Regions from separate parts of the Sinomonas sp. genome, predicted to be linked through region 2. Evidence: riboswitches for the same ligand, from Rfam matches in the RefSeq annotation. Region 2 holds a riboswitch; the other holds the start of a gene.
What was found. Region 2 has a riboswitch for S-adenosylmethionine ahead of V7053_RS06810 (DUF1737 domain-containing protein). Riboswitches for the same ligand answer to the same signal wherever they lie in the genome.
Positions count from the first base shown of each region.

Region 1 (8,396 bases), on a different contig from region 2:
GAAGAGCCGCCTGCCGCGCGGCTTGAGCCGTTCGCTCAGGAGTTCTGGGAGCGTCCTGCCCGTGACGATCCCGAGTTTCGCCGACTGGTACTGGATGAGCATGGCCATCACGTCCGCGATGACAAGCACCCACACGAGGAGGTAGCCGTAGCGCGCGCCGGCCGTGAGATTGGCAGCGACGTTGCCCGGGTCGACGTAGGCGATCGATGCGACGAAGGCAGGACCGAGGAGGCCTGCGGCAAGACGCCACGCCGCGCGGCGGGGGGCCCGCGCCGCGGTGTCGCGGGTCGTCCTGCTCATCCTTGCCACCCCCACGCCGGGACCCGCCGTCTGTTGGGACGGTCTTTGATGCGCCTTATCCGATAATTTCGGCTGACCTAAATCTAAGCCTCAGGCGCTGGCGAAGACAAGGTGCCGGGCGGGGTGGCCTACGGCTGGGCGGGAAAGGCCCGCCAGACCTGCGTGACGTACGGGAGCGCGACCACCTCTCGGTCCTCGTGGCCCAGATGCTCGTGGAGGTACCAGTCGAGGTTCGCCTCGACTCGCGCCCGGTGTTTGGCTGACGCCCGCAGGTAGTAGCTCCGTGACTTGGCGAGCTCGACGATGCCGAGAGTGCTCGTGGGTTCCTGCCAGCGGAATACCGCCGACTCCCATCCCGTCAGCTCGGGGCCTGCCGGGGGATGGTAGTCCGGCTTGTGGACGTCGCCGGCATGCATGATCCGCGAGAGGCGGTGCACCCAGGGGACCGACGTGTCGAGCTGGTTCCACACGAGCGCGGCACAGCCCCCCGGCGCAAGGAGCCGGACCACTTCCCGGGTTGCCGCGGGAACGTCGAACCAATGCCAGGCCTGTGCTGCCACGACGAGGTCAGCCGAGGCGGCAGGGAGCCCGGTGGACTCGGCGGTACCGACCACGGCGTGGATCCGCGGGTACAGGCGTCTCAGCTCGCCGAGCATGTCGGGGCTCGGATCCACAGCGGTCACCTCGAGCCCGCGCGCAGACAGCAGGCCCGAGAGCTTGCCGGTCCCAGCTCCCAGGTCGACGGCGGTGAGGGCTCCGGGCAGCACGAGCCAGTCGACGGCGGCCTCGGGATACCCGGGCCGCACCCTCTCGTAGTGCTCTCCGCCAGCCATGAAGGCTTGGGCGAGTTCCCGCCGTCGTCGATCGTCGAACTTGGGTCCGCCGCGTGCCATGCCTTCTTCCTCCCGGAAAGCTGTCTTCTCCGCGGAGGAATCTACCCGGGAGGCCGCCATGGCTGCACCTCGGCGGATGCGATGCGCTCAGTCCTCCACAGCGCACGGAGCGGCACCGGCCGTGCCAGGGAGGTTGGGCGCCCAATCGGGGAATGGGCGCGAATCGTCGACCGGAACCCAGCGGCCGGCGTCGACTGCGTAGTCGAGCCGCAGGCCCCGCTCCACGAGCTCGCGCACCCCCGTCACGAGCCGCTCGACGTCCTCGAGCCGCGAGCCGAGACCGAAACTCGCACGGAGCGAACCCGAAGCGAGACCGAGCCGACGGAGGGCAGGGTGAGCGCAGAAACGGCCGTCACGGAGGCCCACGCCATGCTCGGCCGAGAGATACGCTGCCGCGAGCCCCGCGTCGTGGCCCTCGATGGAGAAATTGACGATGCCCACTGAACCGCGGGAGACAGGGCCGGCACCAGGATCTGAGTCTTCGAAGAGCCGGTGCACAGTGACGCCCTCAATCTGCCCGAGTCCCGTTACCAGCGTGTCTCTGAGCTGCTGCTCGTGGTGGTACCACGACTCCACGTCGAGGCTCCCCAGGACCTGCGCGGCCTTGGCGAGGGTTGCGGCGCCGAGCACGTTGGGGGACCCGGCCTCGTGCCGCGCCGGCCCGTCCGCCCAAGCCACCGAGTCGAGGCGCACTTCGCGGACAGCGCCTCCCCCCGCGAGGTGCGGCCGCCCGCTGTCGAGCCAATCCCGCCGGCCCACGAGGACGCCGGCGCCAAACGGCGCGTAGAGCTTGTGGCCCGAGAGCGCAAGGTAGTCGATGTCCGCTGCCGCGACGCCGATGCGGCGATGCGGCGCGAGCTGGGCGGCGTCGACCGCGATCCGGGCTCCGTGTTCGTGGGCAAGTGCTGCGAGCTCCGCGATCGGCAGGATCTCGCCGGTGATGTTCGAGGCGCCCGTGACGGCGACGAGGCTGATCTCCCCGGCTTTGAGCCATGCCCGCACGCGTTCGAGCGTCTCGGAGAGCGTGCGGGCGGCGACGACGCTCCGGTGAGGTCGGCCTTGCCACGGCAGGAGGTTGGCGTGGTGCTCTATGTCGAGGTACAGGACGTCGCCAGCCGCCGGGAGGCAGCTGGCGAGCAGGTTGAGCGAGTCCGTCGTATTGCGGGTGAAGACCACCTCGTCGTCCGGTCGGCCGCCGACGAACTCGCGGACGATGGTGCGCGCGTTCTCGTAGAGCGACGTGCTGACCTGCGACGCGTAGCCGGCGCCACGATGGACGCTCGCGTAGAACGGGAGGACCTCGTTCAGATGAGCCGCAACCTCGCTGAGGGCGGGCGCGGACGCGGCATAGTCGAGGTTCACGTAGCGGGTGCTCCCGCCGCCCACGAGGGGGGTGACCAGCTCGGCCCCGACGACGTCCGCCATCGGATGGGTGGCGTCGCCAGGGACGGCGGCACCGTTGGCCGGCGCAGGAGTTCCTGCGGAAGAAGCGGCCTTCGCGGGGGACGGAGAAACGACGGTGGGTGTGCTCACGGTGCACCTCAGGGTCGGGGCCCCGCCTCGCGGGGGCCGCGCTTGCCAGATCCGCTCCGGACTGGCCTGGTCGTCACCCGGGGCACCCCGCCGCGTTGGAGGGTTGCCGGCCAGCAAGCCGGGGCTTCGCGCTGGCACTCGTGACCTTGGGGATGAGACTAGAGGACGACGACGGCCGGCCTCCAGCCGGTCGACGCGTGTTACAGCTCGTTAAGGCGGCGCATGCCTGCACCGCGCGGCGGCTTCACGAGTTCAGGAGGTCGTCGTGCTCAGGGTTCAGGCGCCGCAGCACGTCCGAGTGGAGAATGCCGTTCGTCGCGAGGGCGTTGCTGCCCCACGGGCCCTCGACGCCTTCGAGGGACGTGAAACGGCCCCCGGCTTCGGTGACGATCGGCACGAGCGCGGCCATGTCGTACAGCGCGAGCTCGGGCTCGGTTGCGATGTCCACCGCGCCCTCCGCGACAAGGCAATACGACCAGAAGTCTCCGTACGCGCGGGTACGCCACACATCTTCCGTGAGCGTCAGGAAATTCCCGAGGCTTCCCCGTTCGCGCCACCCGGAAAGGCTTGAGTACGAGAGTGAAGCGTCCTCGACACGCGCTACGTCCGAGACCTTGAGCCGCGTCGCGGCGGCGAGCGAGCGCCCGGTGTAGGCGCCGGCGCCCTTTGCGGCCCACCATCTGCGTCCCAGGGCAGGGGCACTCACGACGCCGACGACGATCTCGTCCCCGTCCGCAAGCGCGATGAGCGTGGCCCACACAGGCACCCCCCGCACGAAGTTCTTCGTCCCGTCGATGGGGTCGATGATCCAGCGGCGGGCGCCGTGGCCGGTCGTGCCGAACTCTTCGCCGATCACCGCGTCCCGCGGGCGCGAGCGAGAGAGCTGCCCGCGGATGGCCTCCTCTGCCGCGCGGTCCGCGTCGGTGACGGGTGTGAGGTCCGGCTTCGTCTCCACCCGGAGGTCGATGGCCTTGAACCGATCCATCGTCTGGGCGTCCACGGAGTCGGCGAGTACATGGGCCAGACGGAGATCGTCGGTGTAGCCTTCGGCGGCACGGGTCATGGGACCCACGCTATCGCCTCCGGTACCCGGCGAGTGGGAGGTTCCGGGCTCAGAGTGTGCCGAGCTCCTTGGCGTCGGCCGCCTCGTCGCGCGGGCTTGCGACCAGCAGTCGGCGGAACGACGCGAGCCTCGCCGGGCCCTGGGGACCCGCTTTTCCGCGTGCGACCCAGCCGTCCAGCCCGCACTCGACGGCGCTCGCGTCGTGCCGGCACCCGCGGGCACAGTCCTCGGTTCCGGGCTCGAGGTCGGGGAACGCGCGCAGGATGCGGTCGGGATCGACGTGCGCGAGCCCGAAGGAGCGGATGCCGGGGGTATCGATGATCCAGCTTCCGGGCGGTGCCCCTTCAAGCCGGAGTGCCAGCGCGGACGACGACGTGTGCCGGCCGCGGCCCGTCACGGCGTTGACGCCGCCGGTGGCGCGCCGCGCCCCCGTGAGCGCGTTGACCATGGTCGACTTCCCGACGCCCGAGTGGCCGAGGAGCACGGTCACCTTGCCATCGAGCTCCCGGCGCAGCCGGGCGACGGCGTCGTCGTCGAGCCGGACGCCGTGGACCTCCGGCTCGGTGCCGGCTTCCGCGCCGAGCGCGCCGCCCTCGGGCTCCTCGGCCTCCTCGGCCGTCCGACTGACGACGACGGAGAGCGGCAGGAGCTCGTAGTTCGCCAAGAGCGGGGCCGGGTCCCTGAGATCGGCCTTCGTGACAAGCAGGAGGGGCTCGATTCCCGCGTCATACGCTGCGACGAGGGCTCGGTCGATGAATCCCGTGCGCGGCTCGGGGTTGGCCGCCGCGACGACGATCACGAGCTGGTCCGCGTTGGCGACGACGACGCGCTCGATGGGGTCGTCGTCGTCCGCGCTCCGCCTCAGTACCGTCCGGCGATCCAGGACCCGCACGAGGCGCGCCAGCGTGTCGGGCCGCCCGCTCACGTCGCCGACGAGCCCGACGAAGTCTCCGGGAACGACCGCCGTGCGGCGCAGTTCGCGGGCCCTCGCGGCGATGACGACCCGCTCCTCGGGGGTGTCCTCGGCGACGACCGCGGTGTAGCGCCCGCGATCGACCGTGATGATGCGGCCGGTCACGGCGTCTTCGTGGCTCGGCCGGTCCTTCGTCCGAGGACGGCTTCCGCGCTTGTTGGGACGGACTCTGACATCGCTCTCGTCCCACTCCCGGGCTGCCATCCGGCTAGGGAGCCTTGACGGTCTCGTTCGGGGCCGGGACGTCGCCGGAGGCCTCCCGCTGGGCGGCACCGTCACCCAGCATGCGGGCCCACATCTGAGGGAACTCGGGCATCGTCTTGGACGTCGTCCCGATGTCCTCGACCTCGACGCCCTCCACCGCGAGGCCCCAGATGGCGCCCGCGGTCGCCATCCGGTGATCCGCGTAGCTGTGCACGACCCCGCCGTGGAGCCTGGCAGGTCGGATGACGAGTCCGTCGGCCGTCTCTTCCGCGTCGCCCCCAAGCCGGGTGATCTCCGTGACGAGGGCCGCGAGCCGGTCCGTCTCGTGACCGCGGAGATGCGCGATGCCCGTGAGCCGGGACGGGGTCTCGGCGAGCGCACACAGCGCGGCGACGGTCGGCGCGAGCTCGCTCGTCTCGGCGAGCTCGGCGCCCACGATGCGTTCGCCGCCGCGCACGGTGAGTGTGCCGCCGTCGAGCGTCACCTCGGCCCCGAGCTGGGGGAGGATCTTCCGCCACGCGTCGCCGACCTGCGTTGTGTGCTCGGGCCAATTCGGAACGCGGACGGTCCCTCGGGTGGCGAGCGCGGCCGCGAGGAACGGCCCTGCGTTCGAAAGGTCCTGCTCGATGCGGACGTCGAAGGCACGGATCGGCCCGGGCTTGACGATCCACCGATGGGGGACGGAGTCGTTGACCTCGACGCCAAGCTCCCGCAGGACGCTCACCGTCATGGCAATGTGATCGAGGCTGGGCACAGGCTTGCCCACGTGCTCTAGATGGAGGCCTTCGTCGAAGCGGGCCCCGGCCAGCAGGAGCGCCGAGACGAACTGGCTGGACCCGCTCGCGTCGACCACGACGTGGCCGCCGGATACCGAGCCGGTTCCGTGCACGACGAACGGGAGGGACGTGGGGCGGCGTCCGTCGGGGGAGGAGAGGTCGACGCCGAGCCCCTCGAGCGCGTCGATGACCGCGCCCATCGGCCGGACCCGCGCGTGGGGGTCGCCGTCGAAAGCGATCTCGCCGCGGCACAGCGCGGCGAGCGGTGGAACGAAGCGCATGACGGTTCCGGCGAGCCCGCAGTCGATCGCGACGTCGCCCAGGCCCCCGCCCCGGCCGAGCGGGATCGGCGTGATCTCCAGGTCGGGGCCGAAGTCCCCGTCGCCGGCCACTTCGGTGACGGTCGCGCCGAGCGCTCTCAGCGCGGCGACCATGAGGGCCGAGTCGCGCGAGTGCAACGGGGCGCGCAGCCGGCTGGGTCCCTCCGCGAGGGCCGCGAGAACCAGATACCGATTGGTGAGGGACTTCGAGCCCGGAACGGTCACGGTTGCGTCGACTGGCCGGCGCGCAAAGGGCGCCGGCCAGGGCGCCGGAGCGCTCACGCGAAACTGCCGGGGGACAGCTGGTGGGCGGCGGACTTCGCCGCCTTCGCGGCGTCTTCCTTCGCAGCGAGGGCGGCCTTCAGTGCCTCCTCACGCGCACTCTTCGCCGCCTTGAGGGCGTCGGCTTTCACGTGTTGTGCCTTCTTGGCAGCCTCTTTCGCCGCCTTTGCTGCGTCAGCGCGCACCGACTTCGTCGTGCGGGCCGCGTCGGAGCCCACGGAGCGGGCAGCCTTCGCGGCGTCCGCGCGCACGCCCTTCGTGGTCTTCGCGGCGTCCGCCGCGAGGTGCTGGGCACGCCACGCGAGGCTCGGATTCCCGGCCGTGTCGACAGAGGCGAGCATGACGCCGCCCACGAGCGAGACGTTGCGGAGGAGCCGGCCGCGACGGGCCGAGCGAAGCTCCTGGGAGCCGATGTCCGCCGTGCGCCATTCGACGAAGGTGTTGAGGGCGCTCGTGAGGGCCAGCACCGAGGCAGAGAGCCGCGGTGCCTTGCCGAGCGCGAACAGCACTCCCGCGCCCAACTGGCTCGCGCCCACCGCCCGGGCCAGGGTCTTCTCGTCGACGCGCACAGGGAGCGCGTCTGCGGCCCGACGCAGGACCGGCGAGAGCTGCTCGGCAGTCTCATCCGCGTTCTTGAGCTTGTCCACGCCCGCGACGATGAACGAGGAAGCGAGCAGGGGTCGAGCGAGGAAACGAACTACCGACATGGGGCCTCCTACGTGGATTTCCGTGGCTAGATAGGCTTTCCAGCTGCTCCAGTCTTGCACTTTCAGGGAATATTTTCCCTTTACCCAGAGTTGCCGCTTTAGTCGAGCACGCCAACTGGAGAAGGAGAGCCCGTGCTGGTCTTGGACCGCCCGCGTCCCGCCCCGCCAGTAGACTGGACCGCAATGAGCACCGTCGAATCCATCGAGCCCGACGAGCCTGCGGACGGTTTCACCGCTGGCAAGGGTCCTGGCGAGGAAACCCCCGAAGAGCGGCGTGAGCGCTTCGAGCGCGACGCCATGCAGTACGTTGACCAGCTGTACTCGGCGGCCATGCGGATGGCGCGCAACCAAGCCGATGCCGAGGACCTGGTCCAGGAGGCGTACGCGAAGGCCTTCGCCGCCTTCCACCAGTACAAGCCGGGCACCAACCTCAAGGCCTGGCTCTACCGGATCCTGACGAACACCTACATCAATCTCTACCGGAAGCGCCAGCGCGAACCTCAGCAGGCGCAGACGGACACGGTCGAGGACTGGCAGCTCGCGCGGGCGGAATCCCATTCGTCGACCGGCCTCCGCTCGGCCGAGGCGGAGGCGCTCGACCACCTGCCGGACTCGGACGTCAAGGACGCGCTGCAGTCGATCCCCGAGGAGTTCCGGCTCGCGGTGTACTTCGCCGATGTCGAAGGCTTCGCCTACAAGGAGATCTCGGACATCATGGGGACACCCATCGGCACCGTCATGTCGCGCCTTCACCGGGGGAGGAAGCTCCTCCGTGACCGGCTTGCGGACTACGCCGCGGATCGAGGCTTTGCCGGCGCCCGGGCGGCAGCGGGAGTGGACTCGGACACGAGCAAGCAGGAGAAGGAACAATGAGCAACTGTCAGGGACTCGGAGACTGCGACGAATCGCGCCTCGAGCGCCTCTACGAATACCTTGACGGCGCCCTTCCGGCTGCCGATGTCGCGGAAATCCGCGCGCACCTCGAAGGCTGTGTCGAGTGCCGAGAGGAGCACAATCTCGAGTGCATGATCCGCAGCGCGATGAAGCGCAGCTGCGCCGAGCAGGCTCCCGCCGCGCTCAAGGCCAGCATTCTCGAGAAGATCCATTCGATCCGCGCGGAGGCCGAGGCTGCGGAGGTCTGAGGATCCGCGAAGATGCGAAGAGAGGGCCCGGAGCGGAAGCTCCGGGCCCTCTCTTCGCACCACGGGCGCCTTCAAGGCGTCCTGCAGGTTGCTCAGGCGTTGGGGCGCTTCCCGTGGTTCGCGCCGCCCTTCTTGCGGTCACGGCGCTTGCGTGCACGCTTGCTCATAGGTGGCCTCCTTCCGACTCAGTGACATGTGGCCCA
Region 1 covers NZ_DAIUJO010000044.1:6,214-14,609, reverse strand. Annotated here, with positions in the region: gene V7053_RS09060 (Nramp family divalent metal transporter) at 1-300, opposite strand, end outside; gene V7053_RS09055 (class I SAM-dependent methyltransferase) at 429-1,193, opposite strand; gene V7053_RS09050 (aminotransferase class V-fold PLP-dependent enzyme) at 1,281-2,726, opposite strand; SAM riboswitch class IV at 2,760-2,872, opposite strand; gene hisN (histidinol-phosphatase) at 2,971-3,789, opposite strand; gene rsgA (ribosome small subunit-dependent GTPase A) at 3,839-4,966, opposite strand; gene aroA (3-phosphoshikimate 1-carboxyvinyltransferase) at 4,971-6,344, opposite strand; partial or broken gene V7053_RS09030 (DoxX family protein) at 6,575-7,051, opposite strand; gene V7053_RS09025 (sigma-70 family RNA polymerase sigma factor) at 7,235-7,924, shown strand; gene rsrA (mycothiol system anti-sigma-R factor) at 7,921-8,193, shown strand; gene V7053_RS19050 (50S ribosomal protein bL37) at 8,286-8,360, opposite strand.
Region 1: linked by a shared signal. The riboswitch ahead of V7053_RS09050 (aminotransferase class V-fold PLP-dependent enzyme) and the one ahead of V7053_RS06810 (DUF1737 domain-containing protein) in region 2 are both predicted to bind S-adenosylmethionine.

Region 2 (8,396 bases):
GTCGTGATCGGCGACGCGCACCGTCTCCGCCTCGCCGCCGGGGCGCTCAACGTGCCCGCCGACGTCGTGACGGTCCACACTGTCGCCGAGGCGGTCTTCACCCCGGGCCGGGTGAACGTGATCGATCCCGAACTCGTACCGCACGACCTCCCCTGGGGCGAAGAATCCGCCACCGCCGGCAACGCCGCCTACCACTACGTCCGCATCGCCTGTGAACTCGCCAAGGCTGGCCAGGTCCAGGGGATCTGCACGGCTCCCCTGAACAAGGCCGCCCTGCACAGGGCAGGGCATATCTACCCCGGGCACACCGAGCTCCTCGCCCACTTCATGGGCGTCGAGGAGGTCTCGATGATGCTCTCGACCCCCAAGGTCAAGGTCATCCACGTCACCACGCACATCGGACTCATCGACGCGATCCGCAAGATCGAGCCCGGGCTCGTCGAGCGCACGGTACGCCGCGGGGACGAGGCCATGAAGCGGGCCGGCGTGGCCCACCCCAAGATCGGCGTCTGCGCCATCAACCCGCACGCAGGGGAGAACGGCCTCTTCGGCTACGGCGAGGAGGAAGAGAAGATCGTCCCGGCCATCGAGAAGCTCCAGGCCGACGGCATCGACGCCCGAGGACCGCTTCCCGCCGATACCGCCTTCTTCCTCGCCGGACGCGGGGACTACGACCTCATCGTCGCCATGTACCACGACCAGGGCCACGGCCCGGTGAAGGTCCTCGGCATCGAGGCGGGCGTCAACATCACCGTCGGGCTCCCGGTCATCCGCACCTCGGTTGACCACGGAACCGCGTTCGACATCGCAGGCAAGGGCATCGCCGACGTCCGCAGCATGATCGAAGCCCTCCGCCAGGCCGCCGAGATGTCCCCTCGCCTGGCTCCCCAGCAATAGCCCATCCACCATCCCTACAACGGAGTAGAAGGAACCGACATGTCCAACGTGATAACCCCCACCCCCGCGCAGCGGGCCCAGTGGGTCCGGCGCGCCATCCTCGCGGGCGTCATCGGGACCACCATCGAGTGGTACGACTTCGTCCTGTTCGGCACCGCCTCAGCCCTGGTGTTCAACACGCTCTTCTTCCCCAAGTTCGACCCGCTGATGGGCACGGCCGCGGCCCTGACCACGACAGCCATCGGCTACTTCTTCCGCCCGCTCGGCGGGTTCGTCTTCGGGGCCCTCGGCGACCGGATCGGACGCAAGAACGTCCTGGCAGCCACCCTCGTCCTCATGGGCCTCTCGACCGCCCTGATCGGCGCGCTTCCCACGTACGCCCAGGCCGGGATCTGGGCCCCCATCCTGATGCTCGTCCTGCGCATCGCCCAAGGCATCGGCGCCGGGGCGGAGTTCGGCGGCGCCCAGGTCATGGTCTCCGAGCACGCCAGCAAGAAGCGCCAGGGCCTGCTCACGAGCCTTCCCGGCGCGGGCCTGGCCCTGGGCATCATGCTCGGCACCTCCTTCTACTCGGTGCTGGCCTTCATGCCCAAGAGCGCCTTCATGTCCTACGGCTGGCGCCTGCCCTTCCTCGCCAGCGTGATCGGCATCGGGATCGGACTCTTCATCCGGATGCGCGTCATGGAGTCCCCGGAGTACCTCGCCGTCACCCGCGCCAAGGAAAAGCCCAAGAGCCCCATCAGAGAAGTCTTCGCCTCCCACACCCGCAACTGGTTCGTGGCCATGTTCGCCTGCTTCGCCGAGAACGCCACGACCAACCTCGTCAAGACCTTCGTCCTGGCCTACGCGGCCACGTTCCTCCACCTCAACTCGAGCGTCGGCCTCAACGGGCTCTTCCTCGCCTCGCTGATCAGCCTCTTCACCTACCCCCTCTTCGGCTGGCTGGGCGACCGCCTCGGCATGTCGCGGGTCTACATCGGCTCCGCCATCGGCGTCGCGCTCTTCATCTTCCCGATGTTCTGGATGATCAACACCAAGTCGGTCCCCCTCGTCATCACCGCGATCGTCCTCGTCTACGCATTCGTCGTCCGCGGCATGTCCGCCACCCAGGGCGCGTACCTCGCCAACCTCTTCCCCACCCACATCCGCTTCACCGGACTCGCATCCTCCCGCGAAGTCGGCAGCGCGATCTCCGGAGGCATCGGGCCGGTCCTCGCCACGCTCCTGCTCGCCACGACCCACTCCTACATCCCGGTCGCCCTCTACATGATCAGCCAGGCCGTCATCACGATCGTCGCAGTATGGATCGGGCCACGCAGGCGCCAGAGCCTGGACCACGCCGAAGAATCCGCCGAACAGGGGCCGCGCGCCGTCAACGCCCAGTAGTCGTTTCCTTCAGCCGCCTATCCCGCGGGCAGTCCGACGAGCTGTCTGCGGGATAGGCGCGCGGTACTGCGACGCCGGTCTGCGGACCCTCAGCGAACGAGTGTTACTGCGGCTCCCACCGGAACCAGCGGATCCCGATCCCGGCGAAGACCACGATGTAACCGATCGACGCAATGATTGCCTCCGTCTCGGTCGAGCCCCACGGGCTGATGTTGAGGGCCGCGTTGAAGAGGTTGATGAGGGCGCCGACCGGCGTCCAGGACGCGAAGTTCTTGAAGTCGTCGCCGAGGAGGCCGGTCGAGCCGAGGATGCCGGTGAGGATCAGCAGGATGAACAGGACTCTCCCGACAGCGTTGACCGCCGTCGCGTTCTTGACGAGCCCCACGAGCGCCTGCCCGATGCTGAGGAAGACGACGGCGCCCAGCAGCGAGATGGCGAACATGAGGAGGTACACGCCGAACGAGAACGCCGTGTCGTGCATGATGCTGCCGACGAACATGACGATCACGGAGACGACCAGATTTGCCGCGAGCTGCACCGCGAGCCGGCTTGCCATGATGGCCCACGTGGGCGTCGGCGTCACGCGAAGCCTCTGGAAGACGCCGGCCTCCCGGTCTCGGGCCATCGTGATCGAGTAGCCGATGAGCGCCGAGGACAGCAGTCCGTAGGTGAGCGCCATGCCGATGAGGAAGCCCGGGTTTCCGAGCTTCCCGCCGCGGTTGGTCACGATGAGGATCAGGATGGGCACGGCGAGGTTGAGGATGAAGGCCTGCCTGCTGCGCATCAGGACGGTGGCGTCTGCGCGGAGCAGGGATCTCAGCGTCAGCCCGAGAGGTGGCGCGGTGGGGGCAACGGTCTCAGTCACGGATGGCACTCCCTGTCAGCCCGATGAAGACATCTTCGAGGGTCACGTCCCCGCGGGCGACGGCGCGCACGCGCGGATCGTCGCGGTGCATGGCGACGAGATCCTTGGGGGCGCCCAAAGCCTGGAGCCGGCCGTGGTCGATGATCGCAACCCGGTCGCAGACCGACTGGGCCTCCTCCATCGAATGGGTCGTGAGCAGGATGCTGCCGCCCGCCTGCCGGGACCGTTCGATGCGATCCCACAGCTGACGGCGCGACTGCGGATCCAGTCCTGCCGTCGGCTCGTCGAGGAGCAGGATCGGAGGGTTGTGGATCGAGGCGACCATGAGCGAGAAGCGCTGCTGCTGGCCGCCCGAAAGCTTCTTGAACGGCTTCGCCAACTCCTGCTCGAGACCCACGTCCGCGAGCCGTTCCCGGAGCTGTCTCCGCGGAAGATCGAGCCCGTAGAGGCCCGCGTAGAGGCGCGCGATCTGCTCGATCGTGAGCTCGGACTGGAAGCTCGAGGCCTGGAGCTGGACGCCGAGCTTCGCCTTCACGGCCAGGGGAGCGTGGACTGTCTCGACGCCGTCGACCGCCGCGTGCCCGGCGTCGGGCTTGCGGAGGCCCTCGATGACACTCAGCGTCGTCGTCTTGCCCGCGCCGTTCGGGCCGAGGAGCCCGAAGATCTCACCTCGCAGGATGGAGAAGCTGAGCCCGTCCACAGCGGTCTGGGAACCGTAGCGGACCACGAGATCCTGCACCTCGAGAATGGTGGGCCGCTGCTCTGCCTCGCTCACCCGGGCTACCTCCGCACCGTATTCGGGTCTGCCTCCTCCCTGAGCATAGGCTCCCTCGGTGCGGGCGCGAGGCTTTCTCCACGAGCAGTCGCCCAACTCACAGCAGGAAGCCAGCCCGGTCACAGCGACTCGCCACATGCGTGTTGCACGGTGTTGCCAATCGTTACTGACTCCCCGTGGCTGGCCCCGCCGTCGCGTGCTACGTTCAACGCAGAGTAACGAGCGCCAGCGCGCGACGGCGGGCCCCACCCGCGCGGTCGCACTGCCCTGACTTGCTGGCCGGCAACCCTCCATCCGGCGGGGTGCCTCAGGTGAAGACTCGGCAATTCGACCCTCGATACGCAAGCCAGAAGGAGCCCGCCCATGTCCGACACCGCGACCGAGACGGGAGAGGCGGCCACCACACCGCTCAACGATCCCGCCGCTCCGGCGAACGCCTCTGAAGAGCGCCTCGCCTACCGTCTTCTCACAGGGCCGGACACTCGCGAGTTCTGCGCCCGCATCTCCCAAGCGCTCGCCGAAGGCTACGTGCTCCATGGGAGCCCCACGGCCACCTTCAACGGCACCGACGTGATCGTCGCCCAGGCCGTCATCCTGCCCCACGCGGTCGCCCGCGCGGACGCCGCCGTCGCCTCGGCCGTCGACGAGCTGGCCGAGGGCGTCGACAGCCAGGGCGAGTACGACGGGGAGGGCCACGCATGAGCCTCTATGCGGGCGACCTCACGCCGGAGCAGGCCTGGGACAAGCTGAAGTCGGGCGCCGCCGTCCTCGTCGACGTGCGCACCGAAGAAGAATGGGCGCACATCGGGATCCCGGACACGCGCCAGACCGACAACGATCCGCTCTTCATTCCGTGGGTGTTCTCTGGCGGGATTCCGAACCCGGACTTCGTCATGGAACTCGAGCTCCAGGGCCCCGAGGACCGCGACACGGAACTGCTGTTCCTGTGCCGCTCGGGGCAGCGCTCGGCCGCCGCCGCGGCCGCCGCAACGAACCTCGGCTTCAGGGCTTACAACGTCATCGAGGGGTTCGAGGGCGTGCCAGGGCCCGACGGCCAGCGAAACGTGAACGGCTGGAAGAACCGGGGCCTCCCCACGAACGTAGGACAAGAGTAGTCAGTGACCTTCAACATCGACGCCGCCAGCTGGAGCGAAGACACCCAGGCAGTGCGCGGCGGGCTTGACCGCAGCAATTTTCAGGAGACGTCGGAGGCGCTGTTCCTCAACTCCGGCTTCGTGTACGAGTCGGCGGAGGCGGCCGAGCGCGCGTTCACGGGCGAGGATGAGCGCTTCGTCTACTCGCGCTACGGCAACCCGACGGTGGCCACGTTCCAGGAGCGGCTGCGCCTGCTCGAGGGCACCGAGGCCTGCTTCGCGACGGCATCCGGCATGTCCGCCGTGTTCACAGCACTGGGCGCGCTGCTGGGAGCCGGCGACCGGGTCGTCGCGGCGCGCAGTCTCTTCGGCTCGTGCTTCGTGATCCTCAACGAGATCCTCCCCCGCTGGGGCGTCGAGACCGTCTTCGTCGACGGCCCCGACATCGAGCAGTGGCGCGAGGCGCTCTCGGTGCCCACGACGGCGGTGTTCTTCGAGTCGCCGTCGAACCCCATGCAGGAGCTCGTGGACATCCAGACGGTCGCCGAGCTTGCCCACGCAGCCGGGGCGACCGTCGTCGTCGACAACGTCTTCGCGACGCCGCTCCTTCAGCGGAGCCTCGACTTCGGCGCCGACGTGGTGGTGTACTCCGGGACGAAGCACATCGACGGCCAGGGCCGGGTGCTCGGGGGCGCGATCCTCGGTCCGAAGGACTACATCGACGGTCCCGTCAAGCAGCTCATGCGTCATACCGGGCCCGCGCTCAGCCCCTTCAACGCGTGGGTGCTCACGAAGGGCCTCGAGACGATGGGGCTGCGGGTGCGGTATTCGTCCGCGAACGCGCTGGCGATCGCGGAATGGCTCGAGGCACAGCCCGAGGTGAGCTGGGTCAAGTACCCGCACCTCAAGTCACACCCGCAGTACGAACTCGCGCGCAAGCAGATGAGTGCGGGGGGCACCGTCCTCACCTTCGAGCTCAACGCGCCCGACGGCGGGGGCAAGGACGCCGCGTTCCGGTTCCTCAACGGGCTGCGGATCATCGACATCTCGAACAATCTGGGCGACTCGAAGTCGCTCATCACCCATCCGGCAACGACGACCCACCGGGCCATGGGCCCCGAGGGGCGCGCGGCGATCGGCCTGGGCGACGGCGTCCTCCGGCTCAGCGTGGGTCTCGAGGACGTCGGCGACCTCATCGGCGATCTCGAGCGGGCGCTGCGCGGCTGACAGCGTGGAGGCGCGGCTGAGGCGGTTCGAGCTGGTGCTCTGGTCGCCGCTGCCCACCGGCGAGGCGTGGTCCCGCGTCCTCGACCTCCGCGCCCATGATCGGCTCGTGCCCTTCACGCGCATCACGCGCGGCATGGTCGCGGCGTCCGAGCTGCGGCCCGGGCACGAGTTCGTCGCGTGCACGATGCTCGGACGGCTCGGCTTTCGCGGGCGGCGGCTGGGGTTCGACGACGTCATGACCGTCGAGGACATCGAGCCGCCCGATGGCGGCCGGGCCGGGCGGGCGCGGATCGTGAAGTCCGGGAAACTCGTGCGCGGATCGATCGACGTCACGGTGAGTCCGGGGCGCGCATCCGGCGGGAGGGGCGTGTCGCGCCTCGGGAAGCGCACGACGACGGGCTCGACGATCCGCTGGAGGCAGGACTTCGGTCTGGCCCGCTTCCCGGCCGTTGTGGGCCTTGCGGCCTTCGCCGTCGCCCGGCTCGGCTATCCCGCGACGATCAGGCGCCTCCTGCGGGGCTAGCTGTACCCGGGCAGCTACGCGCTCAAGGCCCCCGGCGGCCGCCGGACGACCCGCAGAGTGGCCCGACCGCCGTCGTCCCATGTGCCGTCCCGGGACACGCTGCGCTCGATCGCCATCCGGACGGCGGCGCCGAGTCCCCCTCCCTCCGCTGCCTCGCGTTGGGCTCGGGCTCCCGAGCCCCGGGCGAGCAACTCGGCGACGGCCCGTTCCGTGCGGCGAAGCTCGTCGGCCTCTTTGAGCGCCGCGGACACATGCCCGACGAGGGCGTCGACCGCGTCGGCAGCCGGAACGGGGAGGCTCGTGACCGGGTGGACCAGGTCGCCGTCGAGGCCCGACCGGCTCGCGCGCCATGCCGCGAGCCGCAGGAGGGCAACCGGCGTGCCCAGTGGGGCAACGCCGTCGGCCGCTTCCCGCGCGGCCGTCTCGACAAGGGCGCGCACGAGGATCGCGACGAGCGCGGAGTCCGAGGCAAGGAGGGGCACGTCGGCGACCCGCACCTCGACGGTCGGGTGGAGGCGCGAGAGCCTGGCGTCGAAGTAGGCCATGGCCTCGTCGAGGATCGCGCCCGTCGCGATCATGGCGTCGACCCGCCGCCGATACGCGCTCGCCTCGCCGTAGAGCTCCTGGGGGCCAGACGAGGGCCAACGGTTCCAGGCCTGGGTCCGGTAGCTCGCGTAGCCGGTGTCCGCGCCGAACCAGTAGGGCGAGTTGCCCGTCAGTGCGATGAAGAGGGGCAGCCAATCGCGGATCCGGTCGAGGACCGCGACGCCCTCGTCCCGCGACTGGACCGCGACATGCACGTGGACTCCGCACGTGAGCTGCTCGCGCGAAATGAGCCCGAATTCGTGGTCCATCCGGGCGAAGCGCTCGTTCGGGGTGAGCGAGCTCTCGACGCGCAGGGGCGACGTCGCGAGGGCCGCGATCCGGCCCCCGCAGGACCGGGCGGCGCGGTCCGCGACCCTTCGCCCGTTGTAGAGCGCGCCGAGGAGCTCGTCGTGCTCCCGGCACGGGGCCGTCTGCACCTCGACCTGCTCGAGTTTGAACTCGTGGGACATGTCCTGTGGGCGGCCGGCGACGGCGAGCATCCGGTCGGCGAGCGCGAGAGCTTCACCCGAGTGGGGGTCCACGACGAGCAGCTCTTCTTCTACCCCAAAGGTGCGCATGACGTCATTGTGTCAGCCGCCGGGGCCCGTCGACGTCGTTTGGCGAGGCGGCGAAGTGCGTCAGCCCTGATCGATGCTGCTCATGTCGCCGTAGCGCGAGCCGACGACGGCGCCGCGCGGCACGGCTTCCTCGAGGGCTCTGAGGTCGTCGTCCGAGAGGCGGATATCGCGGGCCGCAGCGTTCTCCTCGAGGTACTTGACGCGCTTGGTCCCGGGAATCGGCACAACGTCGTCGCCCTGGGCGAGGACCCACGCGAGAGCGATCTGGCCCGGAGTGACGCCCTTCCGCTCGGCGATCGCCTTGATCTGATCGACGAGACGGAGGTTCGCCTCGAGGGCATCGCCTTGGAACCGCGGAAAGTAGCGGCTGCTGCGTGCATCGCCCTCTTTCGAGAGGGACTCGGCCGTGAGCCGGCCGGCGAGGATGCCACGCCCGAGCGGCGAATAGGGGACGAGTCCGATGCCG
Region 2 covers NZ_DAIUJO010000030.1:5,404-13,799, reverse strand. Annotated here, with positions in the region: gene pdxA (4-hydroxythreonine-4-phosphate dehydrogenase PdxA) at 1-897, shown strand, start outside; gene V7053_RS06825 (MFS transporter) at 937-2,283, shown strand; gene V7053_RS06820 (ABC transporter permease) at 2,387-3,148, opposite strand; gene V7053_RS06815 (ABC transporter ATP-binding protein) at 3,141-3,923, opposite strand; SAM riboswitch class IV at 4,138-4,277, shown strand; gene V7053_RS06810 (DUF1737 domain-containing protein) at 4,287-4,625, shown strand; gene V7053_RS06805 (rhodanese-like domain-containing protein) at 4,622-5,038, shown strand; gene V7053_RS06800 (O-succinylhomoserine sulfhydrylase) at 5,042-6,244, shown strand; gene V7053_RS06795 (hypothetical protein) at 6,249-6,767, shown strand; gene V7053_RS06790 (glutamate--cysteine ligase) at 6,782-7,930, opposite strand; gene V7053_RS06785 (aldo/keto reductase) at 7,991-8,396, opposite strand, start outside.